Regions from separate parts of the Serratia sp. CoH_122_TC_1 genome, predicted to be linked through region 3. Evidence: predicted binding sites of a transcription regulator. Region 3 holds the regulator's gene; each other region holds the start of a gene.
What was found. Region 3 encodes Fur, which represses iron uptake genes when iron is present. Its sites were predicted from a motif close to ATAATAATGAGAACNACTATCAA; they were not measured.
Positions count from the first base shown of each region.

Region 1: AC2FC2_RS15085 (Nramp family divalent metal transporter) is a predicted target of Fur. The motif match lies at 1,581-1,603, and genes of this name have one in related genera.
Region 2: sodA (superoxide dismutase [Mn]) is a predicted target of Fur. The motif match lies at 2,018-2,040, and genes of this name have one in related genera.
Region 4: ftnA (non-heme ferritin) is a predicted target of Fur. The motif match lies at 1,406-1,428, and genes of this name have one in related genera.

Region 1 covers NZ_JBXWLA010000011.1:2,473-6,498, reverse strand. The annotation lists gene AC2FC2_RS15090 (DUF2502 domain-containing protein) at 1-144, shown strand, start outside; gene AC2FC2_RS15085 (Nramp family divalent metal transporter) at 309-1,541, opposite strand; gene AC2FC2_RS15080 (NupC/NupG family nucleoside CNT transporter) at 1,920-3,107, shown strand; tRNA gene AC2FC2_RS15075 (tRNA-Ala) at 3,225-3,300, opposite strand; tRNA gene AC2FC2_RS15070 (tRNA-Ala) at 3,361-3,436, opposite strand; gene AC2FC2_RS15065 (formate/nitrite transporter family protein) at 3,744-4,026, shown strand, end outside.
Region 2 covers NZ_JBXWLA010000006.1:95,484-99,509, reverse strand. The annotation lists gene fdnG (formate dehydrogenase-N subunit alpha) at 1-1,018, opposite strand, end outside; gene fdhD (formate dehydrogenase accessory sulfurtransferase FdhD) at 1,173-1,991, shown strand; gene sodA (superoxide dismutase [Mn]) at 2,119-2,739, shown strand; gene AC2FC2_RS09440 (methyl-accepting chemotaxis protein) at 2,864-4,026, shown strand, end outside.
Region 3 covers NZ_JBXWLA010000015.1:45,454-49,479, reverse strand. The annotation lists gene galE (UDP-glucose 4-epimerase GalE) at 1-183, shown strand, start outside; gene AC2FC2_RS18760 (glycosyltransferase) at 173-2,134, shown strand; gene fur (ferric iron uptake transcriptional regulator) at 2,341-2,787, opposite strand; gene fldA (flavodoxin FldA) at 3,108-3,647, opposite strand; gene ybfE (LexA regulated protein) at 3,876-4,026, opposite strand, start outside.
Region 4 covers NZ_JBXWLA010000002.1:173,922-177,947, forward strand. The annotation lists gene copD (copper homeostasis membrane protein CopD) at 1-23, opposite strand, end outside; gene yobA (CopC domain-containing protein YobA) at 27-410, opposite strand; gene ftnA (non-heme ferritin) at 735-1,253, opposite strand; gene AC2FC2_RS03385 (DNA polymerase III subunit theta) at 1,627-1,857, shown strand; gene pip (prolyl aminopeptidase) at 1,887-2,840, opposite strand; gene dksA (RNA polymerase-binding protein DksA) at 3,013-3,438, opposite strand; gene exoX (exodeoxyribonuclease X) at 3,871-4,026, shown strand, end outside.

The DNA.
Region 1 (4,026 bases), on a different contig from region 3:
CGCAAAAATTATTACTATCATGATGGTCGCTATCGTAAATACGATAAGCACTACTATAAGCATCATGATAAGCACCATTGGAAAGATCGGCGTCATGATGACCGTGATTATCGCCGCCATGGCAATGACGATCGCGACGATTAACGGCAAAAACCGGCATGATCCCCTAATGCCGGTAAGTTAATGTTTATCCAAAATGTGGGCAACGTTTCGGTCGAGCAAGGCCCCTAAGAACTTCAGGGTACCTTGCTCGTTTATCGACCGGAAATAACGTGACACTCGCTAAAAACACCTTATCGGGTGCCCGCTCAAAGAACACTGCTCACCAACAGATAACCATTTAGCCCAATCACCACCAGCACAATCAACTTACCTGTCGCCTGTATAGTGCGGCTGTTCACCATATCCCCCATCAGCTCACGATTACCGGTGAACGACAGCAGCGGCACCAGAGCCAATGCAATACCGAAACTCAGTAAAACCTGGCTCAACACTAGAATGCGCGTCGCATCCATCCCCAACATAATGACGATAAACGACGGCAACATGGTAACGACCCGACGTACCCACAGCGGTATGTAAAAGCGAACAAAACCTTGCATCACCACTTGCCCCGCCAGTGTTCCCACTACGGTGGAAGACAACCCAGCAGCTACCAGGCTCAGCCCGAAAATGGTTGCCGCCGCCTGGCCCAACAAGGGTTGTAGCGTCAAATAGGCCTGATCGAGGTCGGTAATCCCGCTGTGGCCATTAAAGTGGAAAGCCGCAGCGGCGGTAGCCATCATCGCCAGATTTACAAACCCAGCAATGGTCATGGCAATAGCAACGTCAACCTTGGTGGCCGCGTAACGATCGGCCTTTGAGTTTTCCCCTGCGGTCTGGGTTAACGATGAATGCAGATAAATAACATGCGGCATGATGGTCGCCCCCAGCACACCTGCCGCCAGAAATACCGCATCGCCGTTCGGCAAATCCGGTATCGCCATGCCTTTTAATAATGGCCCCAACTGCGGCTGCGAAAACACCAGTTCCACCATGTACGCCAACGCGACAAACAATAGAAGGCTGCCGATCACCCATTCCAAGGGTTTCTCACCGCGTTTTTGCAACATCAGGATCAGGAAGGTGGCAATACCTGTCAGGATCGCGCCCTCCAGCAGCGTAACGCCCAACAACAGTTTGAAGCCGATCGCCGCACCGATAAACTCGGCCAGATCGGTTGCCATTGCAATGATTTCTGCCTGCACCCAATAGGCCCAGACGGCCGGACGAGGGAAACGATCGCGAATATGCTCCGCAAGGTTTTTACCGGTAGCAATACCCAGTTTGGCGGACAACAGCTGGATCAGCATCGCCATGACATTGGCCCACACCACCACCCAGAGCAAGGTATAACCAAAAGAGGCACCGGACTGGATATTGGTGGCAAAGTTGCCAGGATCGATATAGCCGATAGCCGCGATAAAGGCGGGCCCCATCAGAGAAAGTTTGATCTTCCTGGATGAGCCCTGGGGACTTTCAGCCACACGACTGTTCAGCATTTTCTGAACCCTTACTTCTAATAAGCCTGTGGTTATCTTATGTAAATGATAATAATTATCAAGTGCATTTAGAGCGGTAATACTTATCTCTGTAATAGAGGAAAACGACGGGTTTAACGAAGGGTTTCGGCCAGAGGTGAACATTTTCCGCACTCTTCCGGGCCGAATTCAGAGCATAAAAGGACTTATAATCAAATTTATGCATGAATAGGAATTTCATATGCATTCATTAACCTATTGATTTTTTATGCTTTACCGTACTATTTTAAGACGTTTCCCACTATGATTTTCCATATTTGCAATAGAGCTCTCGTTTTTAAACGTGGCGTTACATAAAATGACATCCGAAATTCAGCCTGCCTCAAGTTTGGAGCAAACATGTCCCATATTGCGCACTTTGCGTTGGCGTTAGTGGTGGTCGCGATCCTGGCACTCTTGGTGTGCCGCGATCGTAAAAGCATCCGCATTCGCTACGTTATTCAACTGTTGGTTATTGAAGTACTGCTGGCCTATTTTTTCCTGCATTCGGAAGCGGGTTTAGGCTTTGTAAAAGGATTCGCAGCGCTGTTTGACAAGCTGCTCGGGTTTGCTGGGCAAGGGACTGAGTTTGTATTCGGTGGCATGGGTGATAAAGGTCTGGCCTTCTTCTTCCTGAAGGTTCTGTGTCCAATCGTCTTCATCTCCGCACTGATCGGTATTCTGCAATACATTAAAGTACTGCCGTTTATCATCCGGATTATTGGTACCGTGCTGTCAAAAGTAAACGGTATGGGCAAGCTGGAATCGTTCAACGCCGTTAGCTCATTGATCCTGGGCCAGTCTGAGAACTTCATTGCCTATAAAGATATTCTGGGCAAGATGTCAGAAAAACGCATGTACACCATGGCGGCAACCGCGATGTCTACGGTTTCCATGTCCATCGTTGGTGCTTACATGACCATGCTGGATGCCAAGTTCGTGGTCGCGGCACTGGTTCTGAACATGTTCAGCACCTTTATTGTGCTGTCATTGGTCAACCCGTACGACACCAGTAAAGAAGAAGAACTGCATCTGGGCAATTTGCACGAGGGCCAGAGCTTCTTCGAAATGCTGGGTGAATACATCCTGGCTGGTTTCAAGGTAGCTATTATCGTTGCCGCAATGCTGATCGGCTTTATCGCCCTGATCGCCGCGCTCAACGGCCTGTTCAGCGCCATCTTTGGCCTGAGCTTCCAGGAAATTCTGGGCTACTTCTTCTATCCATTCGCTTGGATTATGGGTATTCCTAAGCACGAAGCGTTGCAGGTTGGCAGCATCATGGCGACCAAACTGGTTTCCAACGAATTCGTCGCGATGATGGAACTGCAGAAAGTCTCTGCTGAACTGTCACCACGCAGCATGGGTATTCTGTCCGTGTTCCTGGTGTCCTTCGCCAACTTCTCTTCCATCGGTATCGTTGCCGGTGCGATTAAAGGGCTGAATGAGCATCAGGGCAACGTGGTGTCTCGCTTCGGTCTGAAGCTGGTTTATGGTTCTACACTGGTCAGCATCCTGTCTGCATCCATCGCAGGCCTGGTTCTGGGCTAAGCCAAAACCCTATGACACAAAGGTCGCTTCGGCGGCCTTTTTTATTGTCTGGGATTCAACATCAGGCAGGAAAGACAGAAAGCAAAAAGCCGACCCTAAGGTCGGCTTTTCAAATGGTGGTGGAGCTAGACGGGATCGAACCGTCGACCTCTTGCATGCCATGCAAGCGCTCTCCCAGCTGAGCTATAGCCCCACAAAAGTGGTACGCTTTAACCGGCGTTACGGTATTCCCCAACCTTTCTGAGATAAAGGTTGGTGGAGCTAGACGGGATCGAACCGTCGACCTCTTGCATGCCATGCAAGCGCTCTCCCAGCTGAGCTATAGCCCCAATCCACAATCACAAAATCCTGTGAACGGGGCGCATAATATGAAACCCCTGAAACACTGTCAACGGCTAAATTGAATTACTCAGCCAAGCGCTGAAAAAGCCGCCAAATCAGCGCGTTTCACGCTAAAAAATCGCGTTTATGGGTAAAAATCAGCCGCAGCAAGCGCCGCATCACAAAAACCAAAAAACCTTATCCAATGTGTTGATTTTTAATTAACGGAATGTTAGCGATTTAGGCTTGAGTCACCCGCCCCACAGGCATAGACTGCCCCCGTCGTAAATTCCACAACTATAAACCGAGTCAGTTATGTCGTTGCATTCACCAAAAGAAATCGCTGCGCTAGCCATTCAGGCAGGCGTAAACAAAAGCCAGGCGTCACTCGCCAACCTGCTCATTCTGGGCTTTCTCGCCGGGGCCTTTATCGCGACCGGCTTCCTGCTGGACATCCACGTTATCGGCACCTTACCGGCCGAATGGGGCTCCTTCGGCGCATTGCTTGGCGCCGCTGTCTTCCCGATCGGGCTGATCCTGACCCTTCTTGCCGGTGGTGAGTTACTGACCGGTAATATGATGACATTACCGATAGCCT
Region 2 (4,026 bases), on a different contig from region 3:
AGTTCCAGGTGGTTTTATCGTACTTGCGGTTTTCTGCATCGTAACCGCTGAACAGGCCATCTTCGAAGGTGAAGTCTTCTCGCACCAGCAAGCTGGCGTTGGTGTAGGCGTGAACGTATTCGCGGTTAATTTTGTCGTTGGTCATCAGGTACAGCAACACGCCCGACAGGAAAGCAATGTCGGTCCCGGAACGAATAGGCGTGTAAAAATCCGCCACCGATGCGGTACGGGTAAAGCGCGGATCGATCACGATCAGCTTGGCTTTATTATGAATTTTGGCTTCCATCGCCCAGCGGAACCCCACCGGATGCGCTTCCGCCGCATTACCGCCCATGACGATAATCAGATTCGCGTTCTTGATATCAACCCAGTGGTTGGTCATCGCACCGCGACCAAATGTTGGAGCAAGACTTGCTACCGTTGGTCCGTGTCAGACACGTGCTTGGTTGTCTACGGCAAGCATGCCGAGAGCGCGACTAAATTTTTGGGTCAAATACCCGGTTTCGTTACTGGACGCGGAGGCACACAACATGCCGGTGCTGAGCCAGCGGTTGACGGTCACGCCCTGGTCGTTCGTTTTCACGAAATTGGCGTCACGGTCTTCTTTCATCAGCTTGGCGATGCGCGTGAAGGCGTCGTCCCAAGTGAGGCGTTGCCATTTGTCAGAGCCTGGCGCACGGTATTCTGGATACTGAAGACGGCTTGCACTGTGGATAAAGTCGACCAGACCCGCGCCTTTCGGGCAAAGCGCGCCGCGGTTGACCGGGTGATCCGGGTCCCCTTCAATGTGGAAAATGCTTTCTTTGGCGTTTTTGGCGCCATCACCAAGGCTGTACATCAACAGCCCACAGCCGACGGAACAATACGTACAGGTATTACGGGTTTCACGGGCGCGCAGCAGTTTGTACTGCCGGGTTTCCGCTAACGCGACTTCTGGGGAAAAACCCAGCGCAGCCACCGTCGTTCCTGCCATACCGCCAGCGCAGATCTTAAAGAACTGCCTTCTGCTGACCTGCATGGGGGTCTCCTTTCACTCGCGATTGTCACATTGTTTCAAATGGCGCTTTCCCCCTGGAAGCGGGAAGCGCTAAAATTACTGTTGTTTTTACGGTGGCAATATTACCACAGCGTGTATGTGGTTGTTACAAACAGGTGCCAGTTAAGTGAACAATATAAACTCAGACCAACTTATAAATGAGACACAGCTCACAGGGGTGACCCAGGCTCAGGTTCATCAACGCGGGCAACTCGCCACCGCACAGCCGGACTGGCTGGCGGAAGAAGTCCCGGTTGCGCTGGTCTATAACGGCATCTCTCACGTGGTCATGATGTGCACGCCCAAAGATCTGGAGGCATTCGCCCTGGGTTTTTCCCTGTCGGAAGGCATCATCGAATCACCACGCGATATCTACAGTATAGAGATTAACCAAACCTGTAACGGGCTGGAGGTACAAATAGAGCTCTCCAGCCGTCGTTTTACCGGTTTGAAGGCACGCCGTCGCGCCATGGCAGGCCGCACCGGCTGCGGCGTATGTGGTATTGAACAGTTGGCGGATATTTTCCGTCCGCTGCCTGCGCTACCTTTCACCCAGCGCTTTTCCCTCACCCATCTTGATTCCGCATTGAAACAACTGCGAGAAGTGCAGGAAGTGGGGCAACTGACCGGTTGTACCCATGCCGCCGCCTGGTTATCGCCGCAAGGGGAATTGCTCGGTGGATGTGAAGACGTTGGCCGTCATGTTGCCCTGGATAAACTGCTCGGCGTCCGTGCACAACAGGGTTGGCAGCAGGGTGCGGTATTAACGTCCAGCCGTGCCAGCTATGAAATGGTGCAGAAGGCTGCGATGTGTGGCGTGGAGATTTTATTCGTGGTGTCTGCGGCAACCTCACTGGCCGTGGAGATCGCCGAACGCAGTAACCTCACGTTGGTCGGCTTCAGTAAACCCGGCCGTGCCACGGTGTTTACCCACCCGCAGCGCATTGTTGATTAGGCTAAAGCCACACAATAAGTAGGGCATTGATAATCATTTTCAATATCATTTAAATAACTATAATGATCCGACTGCTTACGCGGTGCTCACATAATGCGCCGCCCATATACCCTTGGAGATGATGATTATGAGTTACTCACTGCCATCCCTGCCGTACGCCTACGACGCACTGGAACCGCATTTCGACAAGCAGACGATGGAAATCCATCACACCAAACACCACCAGACTTACGTTAACAACGCCAACACCGTGCTGGAAGCTTACCCAGAACTGGCTCAATACAGCGTTGAAGAACTGATCCAGGATCTGGATAAAGTGCCTGCTGACAAACGCACCTTCATGCGTAACAACGCTGGCGGTCACGCTAACCACAGCCTGTTCTGGAAAGGCCTGAAAATCGGCACCACCCTGGGTGGCGATCTGAAAGCGGCTATCGAACGTGATTTCGGCAGCGTTGAGAAATTCCAGGAAGAGTTCGAGAAAGCCGCAGCGACCCGCTTCGGTTCAGGTTGGGCTTGGCTGGTGCTGAAAGGCGACAAACTGGCTGTAGTCTCTACCGCTAACCAAGACAGCCCGCTGATGGGCGAAGCCGTTGCCGGCGCTTCAGGTTTCCCAATTGTGGGCCTGGACGTGTGGGAACACGCTTACTACCTGAAATATCAAAACAAACGTCCAGACTACATCAAAGCATTCTGGAACGTGGTTAACTGGGATGAAGCCGCTGCACGCTTCGCTGCGAAGAAGTAATTCGCACTCGGCAATAAAGATACCCGCTTAATGCGGGTATTTTTTTGACCAAAATTCGCTAAAGTTTGACCGCTCTTTGCCGATGGTTTGTTCAATTGACGTTCGCCCGGAAAGGAAAATCATTATGGCGGCATTGCAAACATTGGCAGGAAAGTTCGTTCATCTCACCGTCGGTAAAAAGCTCGGTCTCGGATTTGGTCTCATGCTGTTGCTGACCGCAATCATCGCCGGTACTGGCGCACAGTATCTCCATATCATTGAATCACGGGCCTATCGCATCGATTTTAGCAATCGTCTGAACGACGAAATCAATCAGGCCAAATATAACCGTGCGCTCTTCGGGCAAACCTACAAACCGGAATACCTCAACAATAACCGCACCAGCATCGAAAATGCGGTGAAGCTGATCAACCAGGGCCAGAACCTGAATTGGGATCCTCAGAGCAAAAAAGACCTTCAGCGTTTGGTCGTGCTGATCAGCCAATACCAGCAGCAGCAAAACGCCTTCGAAAAGGCGGTGGCGGCGAAAGATGCCGTGCGCCAAAGCTGGAACATGTCGGAAGTGCAGGACAACCTGAACCAGGTGGAGCGCCAACTTACTAATGGTGACCTGCAGCTGGCCTTTATTCAGTTGAACCAGAAGCTGACGCTGGTGCGCTACGGGGCACGCGGCCTGTTACTGAGCCTGAGCGCCGAATCCGAAGCACCGCTGATCGCAGCAATTGACGACGCACGTAGCGCCGCAAATGCGCTGAGCCGACGGCTCAGCGACGCCCAACGTCCTCTGCTGCAACCCTTGCTGACCGCTCTCGACGACTATAAAAACCGCATTGAAGCCTACCTGCCGGCCTATCAACAGGAACAGTTAATCAGCCAACGCCTGGGCAACAGTGCGCAGGAAGTCGGCACACTGGTCAACGCCTTCTTACAGGATGAATTGACGCAAACCCATAACGACATCAATTCGGCACAGATGCAAATGGGCATTACCACGCTGATTGCCATCATCGTCGGCTTGCTGGTTGCCTGGCGTATCACATTGCAGATCACCCGGCCGTTGCAAAGCACTCTCGCGCTGGCGGAACGCATCGCCAGTGGCGATCTGCGACAGGCACAGACCAGCACCCGTCGTGATGAACTGGGCCAGTTACTGAACGCCGTCGCGGCCATGAGCCAAAACCTGCGCGATATGATTGAGAAAATCCAGATGGGGGTCAGCCAGGTGTCCACCGCCGCCGCAGAGATTGCCGCGGGTAATACCGATTTGTCCTCACGTACTGAACAACA
Region 3 (4,026 bases):
TTTAATCCCCGGCGTGCGGGTGACATCGCCGAGTGTTGGTCCGATCCGTCGTTGGCTGCGGAAAAGCTGGGTTGGCAAGCTAAGCGCAGCCTGGAAAAAATGGTATGTGATGCGTGGTCTTGGCAGAGTAAAAATCCGCAGGGTTATGGTCCATTAATAAGGATGGCTGCCGATGGCGCTTAACAACGGGCATTTTGGCGCCCTGCAGGATGATCTGTTTCGGGCTGAATATGAGGCGCGGCTAAGCGATTTGAAGTTTGAATTCGTGAAGTGCCAACGTCAGGCTACGCCAGCGGCAAAGGCGCGTTATCAACGTGGGGTGAATCAACTACGGGAATGGCTGTCTGCGCAGGGGCATTTATTTGATGCCGCACGCTGTTCTTCACTATTTTGCGTGCCCACGCGGGCACTTGCCGCAGGGGAACAATTGCTGCACCGCATTTGGTTGGGCGGAGCCATTCCTGACGACGCGCGAGAAGTTATCTCTCAGTGGGGGGATGCACAACAAGCGGTGAGTCGTGGCGAGGCTCGTGACTGGGTCGGCATGTTATGGGTTTGGGATGCAAAGCAGCTGGCAAAGGATGCCTGTTTCATTGCCTCACCCCAAACGCATGGCGGCCAGTTGGGTGAGTACGATGCCGGTAACCATCGCCTGCAGGTGCATTCGTTGAGTGAACTGGCGCAAAGAAGAGTCGGTAATAGTTTGGGGTTTATCCATCAGCTCCATGATAAACGCTATTACGCCACACTGTCCGACTACTTCCGCTTTTTGATTTTGATTGAGATGGGGGGCGTGTATATGGATATCGACACACTTCCCCACCGAGCGGCGACACTGTTTCTGATCAAGCCTGAGGTTCCGGACTATCTTCAGTTCCTGCCCGGAGGTGAAGTTAGCCACGTCAGTTGGTTGAATTTGTTCCTCGACGAAACGGGAATGATCATCAGCCGTAAGGGAGATATGGCGCTGTGCAGGATGTTAGCTGGGCTCGATCAAATTTATGCGGGGGAAAGCAGTGAGGTACCGGAAAGAAATCCGATTTATGAACGGAAGCTGTTCGATCCTTTTTACCAATTGTGGAGTCGCCATATTGAACGTACTTTCCTCAGCCACGATCGTTTTTGCCAGATGCATGGTGTTTTGTATGACGCAACCCCACAGGCGGTGACCTGCGGTATTCGCGGTATGCGGCTGCTGGAAGATGTGATCACCAATGAGCGGCTACCGTTGTCGCAAGAAGAAGAGCAGAGCTACCAGCAATGTGTTAGCCGGTTGGAAAATCTGGATTGGCAGCTTGAGCAGCCGCTGGATTTGGCACGCTATGCGGAAATATTTACCGTTGATGAAGTACCTCGCATGGCCTATCCGGCGCAGATTCGGTCCGACATCGATCATTACCACTACTATTCGGTGCTTTCTCATGATCAGCGGCTTGATCGGGTAAACCAGCTTTTTGGGGAGTACCTGATTGCCGACAACCGGCGGCAGATAGCGGCTGGGCATTACTGGCGTTCTGCCCAGGGGGGGGGGGAGGCTGTGCCGCCTGAACCGCGGGGATCGTTGCATTTCATGGCGGGACGGCAGGTGGGTGAAGCGGATAAGACCCGCATGGCAAAGCTGATTTTTAGCACGAGCTACCTGGAATACTGTTCCGTTGGCAATCGTGCTGGGCTGGATCTGGTGTCTTTGCAGCAGGCGCAAAATATCGAACCTTACCTGGATCTGATCACCGTGGCTTACGATCGGCGCGGTGAGTTTGTCGGTTTTTTCAATGCGGCGGCCGTCAGTGAACTGTATGCCATAGACACGGACTACCTTTATCGCGATGAAATGAAACCTCTTGATGAGGCTTACGACAGCTTTGTGCAAAGCCACTGTGTCGCTGACGATTATTTTGTCTGTAGCTTGGCGATTGAGAGCCAATTTCGGGGGCTGGGGTATTTTAACCAAATGTTTGCCTTGATTCAGCTACAGGCGGATCAACGCCAGGCGAAAAACATCGCGCTGTGCGTCTGGCAAAGTAGTGATGCCTGCAAAATGTATTTGAACAAGGGGTTCCGCATTCGTGGTGTGTTTGACCAAGCCAAGGCCATGTTTTTTGATCGGCTGCTCTTTCTTGAATATGCATTGTAACGAGTTTACTCATCCGCGTGTCGGCGGGGGAGTTGACGTTGAAGTGGGTGTAAGTGGGAAGTGAGAAGTACCGTGGAGAAGTGCCGCTGCAATTGTTGTCATTTAGCTATGATCTTTCCCCGGGCCTGTCCGGGGATTTTTTTATCTATTTGCTTCAGGCATAAAAAAACCGCCGTTAAGGCGGTTCTCAATGCCGGTTAAGGACATTATTTTTTGTCGTGCAGAGTGTCGTCTTCACGGCAGTCACCCGTTTCACAGTGGCCGTACAGGTACAGGCTGTGGTTGGTGAGCTTGATGCCGTGTTGTTTGGCGATATCACGCTGACGCACTTCGATAGATTCATCGCTGAATTCGATCACTTTGCCACAATCCAGGCAAATCAGGTGGTCGTGATGATGTTGCTGGGTCAGTTCGAACACGGACTTGCCGCCTTCGAAGTTGTGACGAGTCACAATGCCTGCATCATCAAATTGGTTCAGTACGCGGTAAACCGTAGCCAGGCCAATTTCTTCGCCCATATCTATCAGTTTTTTGTACAGATCTTCCGCACTGACGTGATGGCATTCCGGATTTTGCAGTACTTCCAGGATTTTGAGTCGCGGAAGCGTGACTTTTAAGCCGGCCTTCTTCAATGCGGTGTTGTTGTCAGTCATGCGGATTCAGTCCTGTTACTATGCTAATCAAGTTGAGGCGTTCTCGCCTGTGGCATCGGTCGGCACAAAGTGTTAATTGCGTCTCATTATAGAACCGGTTGGCCTAAATAGAAACCGCCGGTTGTTAACAAAGATATAATTGCACTATTGCATGTTGCACACGCAACGTCTTGATGGATGGGATAAACCGATATCTCAGTCTACCTTGACGATGTGAGAAGTTACAAATGTGTATCTTCTATTGCAGTAATCCGTACTGCCGATGACGGCCCTGCCGGCAACACTATGCACTTTGCAGGGCTTTTGTTCAACCTTTGGCGTTACCCGACGATCTCGGCCAGGCTCAACTCTTCGACGATTTGTTTTACCCAACCTTCGACACGTTCATTGGTCAGTTCTGGCTGGCGATCTTCGTCAATGGCGAGACCGATGAAGTGGCTGTCACTCGCCAAGCCTTTCGACGCTTCGAAGTGGTAACCTTTGGTTGGCCAGTGGCCTACAATGGCGGCGCCACGTGGTTCAATGATGTCGCGGATAGTCCCCATCGCATCACAGAAATATTCTGCATAGTCTTCTTGGTCGCCACAGCCAAACAGCGCAACCAGCTTACCGTTGAAGTCGATCTCTTCCAGCGTTGGGAAGAAGTCATCCCAGTCACACTGGGCTTCGCCGTAGTACCATGTCGGGATACCGAGCAACAGAATATCGAAACCTTCCAGGTCTTCTTTGCTGCTTTTGGCGATGTCGTGAATTTCGCAAACATCGTCGCCAAACTGTTGCTTAAGAATTTTCTGGATCATCTTGGCAATGTTTTCGGTATTGCCAGTGTCGCTGCCAAAGAAAATGCCTACATTAGCCATATCGCGTATAACCTTTAAATTCAATAAATTGCATTACACGATGTTAGCGCTGACCACGATAACACCGATTAAAATGATGCCATAGCAAGGGAAACCCTTACCGGTAATTGCGTATCATGCCAGAAATTTACCCCGGGGTTTTATCACGTTTATGCGATACCGGGTGGAATAAAACGATGTTGATCGGGCGTCATCCTTAACGCCGCGCCGCACGTGCGGCTGCAATGATCAATGTTCTGGCTGGTCGTCTGCCAGTTGCGCCAACAGCATTTGCTCAATAAGCTCGCTGCGACTGATATTACGCTGTTCCGCCAATTTGTTCAGGGCGTCCACCGCATCCGCGTTGATCTTCAGTTCCACACGCCGTAAGCCACGGACT
Region 4 (4,026 bases), on a different contig from region 3:
ACAAACAGGGTCGCCAGACTCATGGATCAGTTTACGGTGAAGCTGTACTGGCCTTTGGTTTTATGACCGTCGACCGAGACTACGTGCCAATTAACGTTGTATTTACCGGCAGCCAGCTCACCTTCGATAGGCAGGTTAACCTGGGTATTGTTGTTCGCGTCGAGCTGCAATTTACCGGTTTTCACTTCAGCGTTGTTCGGCCCGGTGATTTTAATGCCGCTAAAACTAGGCTCAATACCTTCAGAGAAGTTCAGCGTCAGCACTTTCGGTGCCGGACTCACGCTGGCATCGGCTGCCGGTGTTTCAACTTTCAAATGAGCATGTGCTAAAGCCTGCTGTGAAGACAAACCAACAAACAGCACAAAAATGGTGGAAAGCAGGCGATAAGAAGAACGAATTTTACCGATCACAGTGATATCCCTTAAAGCAATAATCGAGGGTAATAAGGGTTAAGGCTAACCGCATGGGCGATGTATCAGCAGCCCCAACCCACCGCAGATGATTGCGCCACGGGTAAACAGAAGAAGTATAGGATTATGATAACCCACTGTTTTAACTCTCTACCATCCCTGTAGCGTATCACGTCAAATGATAACGAGTGCCATTCAGCAAGTCGAGCAGAACACTGGCATTTTGCGATCCAGTAGCACATATCGCTGTAAAGCCACGACAACTACAGGGCATAAAAAAACCGCGCACCGGGCAGGCCGGGACGCGGTTTTTAACAACAATATTTAGACCTGGCCGTTACCGTTCTCGCCAGCTGCACCCATTTTCTTCAAATCTTTATCGATGAAGAACAGTGCGTTGCCGCTATTGCCCACCAGCGCCAGTTTATCCAGCACGGATTTGAACAGCTTCTCTTCTTCGTGCTGTTCAGCAACATACCACTGCAGGAAGTTAAAGGTAGAGTAATCATGCGCAGACATTGCCGCGTGCGCCAGCTCGTTGATCTGGCGGGTAATCAGTTGCTCATGCTCGTAAGTTTGTTGGAATACATCAGCCAGGGATGCAAATTCAACAGGCGGCGCAGCAATGGTACCCAGCAGTGGCAAAGCGCCTGTGTCGCTCAGGTATTCGAACAGACGTTGCATGTGCTGCATCTCTTCCTGAGAGTGTTCTTTAAGGAATGCAGCGGCGCCTTCAAAGCCTTTATCGCTGCACCATGCGCTCATTTGCAGGTACAAGTTCGCGGAGTAGAACTCCAGGTTCAGTTGCTCATTCAGCTTCTTGGTCATTTCAGGCGTCAGCATAATCATTCCTTTATTTTGCAGGTATCAATTTAATTTTTCCGCATTATGCCTTGGTAAAAACAAAATAAAAACACTTGATTTACATCATCAAGGATTTAATTTTAAATTGATTAAAAATCAACGTGTTAATTTATTTTCTGTTATATGTTTAAATTATTATGATAACTATTTACATCCGTACATTTAATCAAAAAACGAATCATTCTTATTTGAAAAAATAAATAGATTGCATTGCCATTGGTGCAATAAATAACCTTCCGTATCCTACGTTATTATCTGCGGATATCCCCCTCTGCGCTTCGGGCTTGCCAAGTGCCTCTCGGTGCATTACCTTCTGCGCTGATCCAATGCGGTAACAAGTAAGGAGAATACGGTGGGTTACAATCTGGCAGAGCTTTCCAAAGAAGAGATGGACAAGGTGAACGTTGATCTCGCGGCGTCTGGCGTGGCGTTCAAAGAACGCTATAACATGCCGGTAATCCCGGAAATGGTCGAACGCGAGCAGCCAGCGCATCTGCGTGACTATTTCCGCGAACGCGTGGCGCACTACCGTGTTGAATCACACAAGTATTCACGTCTGCCGTACGAACCGAAATCCAAATAATAAAGCCCGCCTTTATGGCGGGCTTTTGGTCATTTGCCGGCAAACTTATCGGTCGCCAACATCAGCTGATGCAGGATGCCCGGCTCATCAAAGGAGTGCCCCGCACCCTCGACGATATGCAACTCGGCTTCTGGCCACGCTTTCGCCAGATCCCAGGCGTTTTGCACCTGACAGGCCATATCGTAGCGGCCGTGAATAATCACTGCTGGAATATGGCGGATCAACGGGACGTTACGCAGCAGCTGATCGTCGCTGTCCAGGAAACCCAGATGAGTGAAATAGTGGTTTTCAATGCGGGCAAAGGCCAGCGCAAAGTCATCCTCACCAAAGGAAGCCGACTCACTGCTTGGCAACAAGGTGACGGTCTCCCCTTCCCACACGCTCCACAGCTTGGCCGCCTCGAGTTGGATCTGAGGGTCCGTTGACGTCAGGCGCTGGCGATAAGACGCAATCACGTCCTTGCGCTCTTCCGCTGAAAGAATCGACAGCACGCGTTCCCATTTTTCCGGGAAGAAGCGCGAAGCGCCGTCCTGATAATACCAATGCAGCTCTTGCTTACGCAGGGTGAAGATACCGCGCAGCACCATTTCGCTGACACGCTGTGGATGGCTTTGCGCGTAGGCCAAGGCCAGCGTAGAACCCCATGAACCACCAAAGACCAACCAGTGATCCACACCGGCCATTTCGCGCAGCCGTTCAATGTCCTGCACCAGATGCCAGGTGGTGTTGTTATCCAGACTGGCATGCGGCTTGGAACGGCCACAGCCGCGCTGATCGAACAGTAACACCTTGTAGCGCTGGGGATCGAACAGCTGGCGGTGATAAGGCGAAATGCCGCCGCCCGGGCCACCATGGATAAAGACCGCTGGCTTGCCGTTCGGGTTTCCGCTCAGCTCCCAGTAGATCCGGTGGCCATCTCCAGTGTCCAGCCAACCGCTGTCATATGCTGCTAACGGCGGGTACAAACCTCGTAATTGTTCCATGGCGCTTCCGTCTCTCAGTGGGTCATCCCCTCATAAAAGCTGAAGCCGCCCATTTGGTCAACGGTAAAACCCGAAAACTCCTACCCTACCCAACAAGTTATGGTTCGTTTGCTTAAAATGAATACGACCTGCTGGCAAAATAACGGCAGGTCGTAGAGAACCAGACGTAAACTTAACCTCTTTTACGCAAATGCGGTTCGCGCATTTCCTGCGCGGTTTTTGCTTCAATGCTTAGTTCCGCTGTTGGCCGCAACAACAAACGTGCCAAACCAATAGGCTCTCCGCTTTCACGGCAATAGCCGTATTCGCCGTTATACAAACGCGTTAGCGCTGCGCTAATTTTCGGCAGCAGACGGCTTTCACGATCCAACTGGCGGAATAACAGCCGCAAATCCTCTTCGCGGGCAGCTTTGTCTGCTTCGTCACCGGATACTTCACCGCTGTCGATATCCCGCTTCAGCGCATCAATGTGCTGCAACAGTTTTTGTTGCTCGTCCAGCAAGCGCTGGCGGAAAAATGCCCGCTGCGCCGGATTCATGTAATCAGACTCCGGCATAGCCAAAAGCTGCTGCGGGTTTAACAAGGTCACAACGTTCATTGCGCTCTCCGGTCATTACTTAATTGTTATATTATAACATATCATAATTTTAAAGCAGCCCTTCATCAGAAACAAAATTACGCAGATAAACAACCAATTAGTTAAATCAGCTGCTTTCATGCTTGCATCCATTAGGCATAAGGAGGTTAATGGTTGAGCAACCCACCCAACCATAGGTAACTGAGAGGCCATCATGAGTAAGGGAATGGATAGCAAAAAAAATGCGAAGAAGAAGCCGTTGAAAACCCCCGCAGAGAAACGCGCAGACAAACGCGCTAAGAAAGGCCAGACTTCCGGCGAGTAAGCGAACTTCTAACCGTAGTTAAACCCGCCATGGCGGGTTTTTTATTGCCTGAAATTGCCCCCTTTCAACGGTTGGCATAGCCGCGTCTGCCAGTTAAGCTAAACCTGTGCAGTCACCCTGAGGAAACCATGAATTTACGTGTAATAGACACTGAAACCTGCGGGCTGGAAGGCGGCGTGGTAGAGGTGGCCTCTGTTGATCTGATCGACGGACAAATCGCCAACCCAATGAGTGACCTGGTCAGCCCCGACCGCCCCATTAGCATTGATGCAATGGCCATTCAC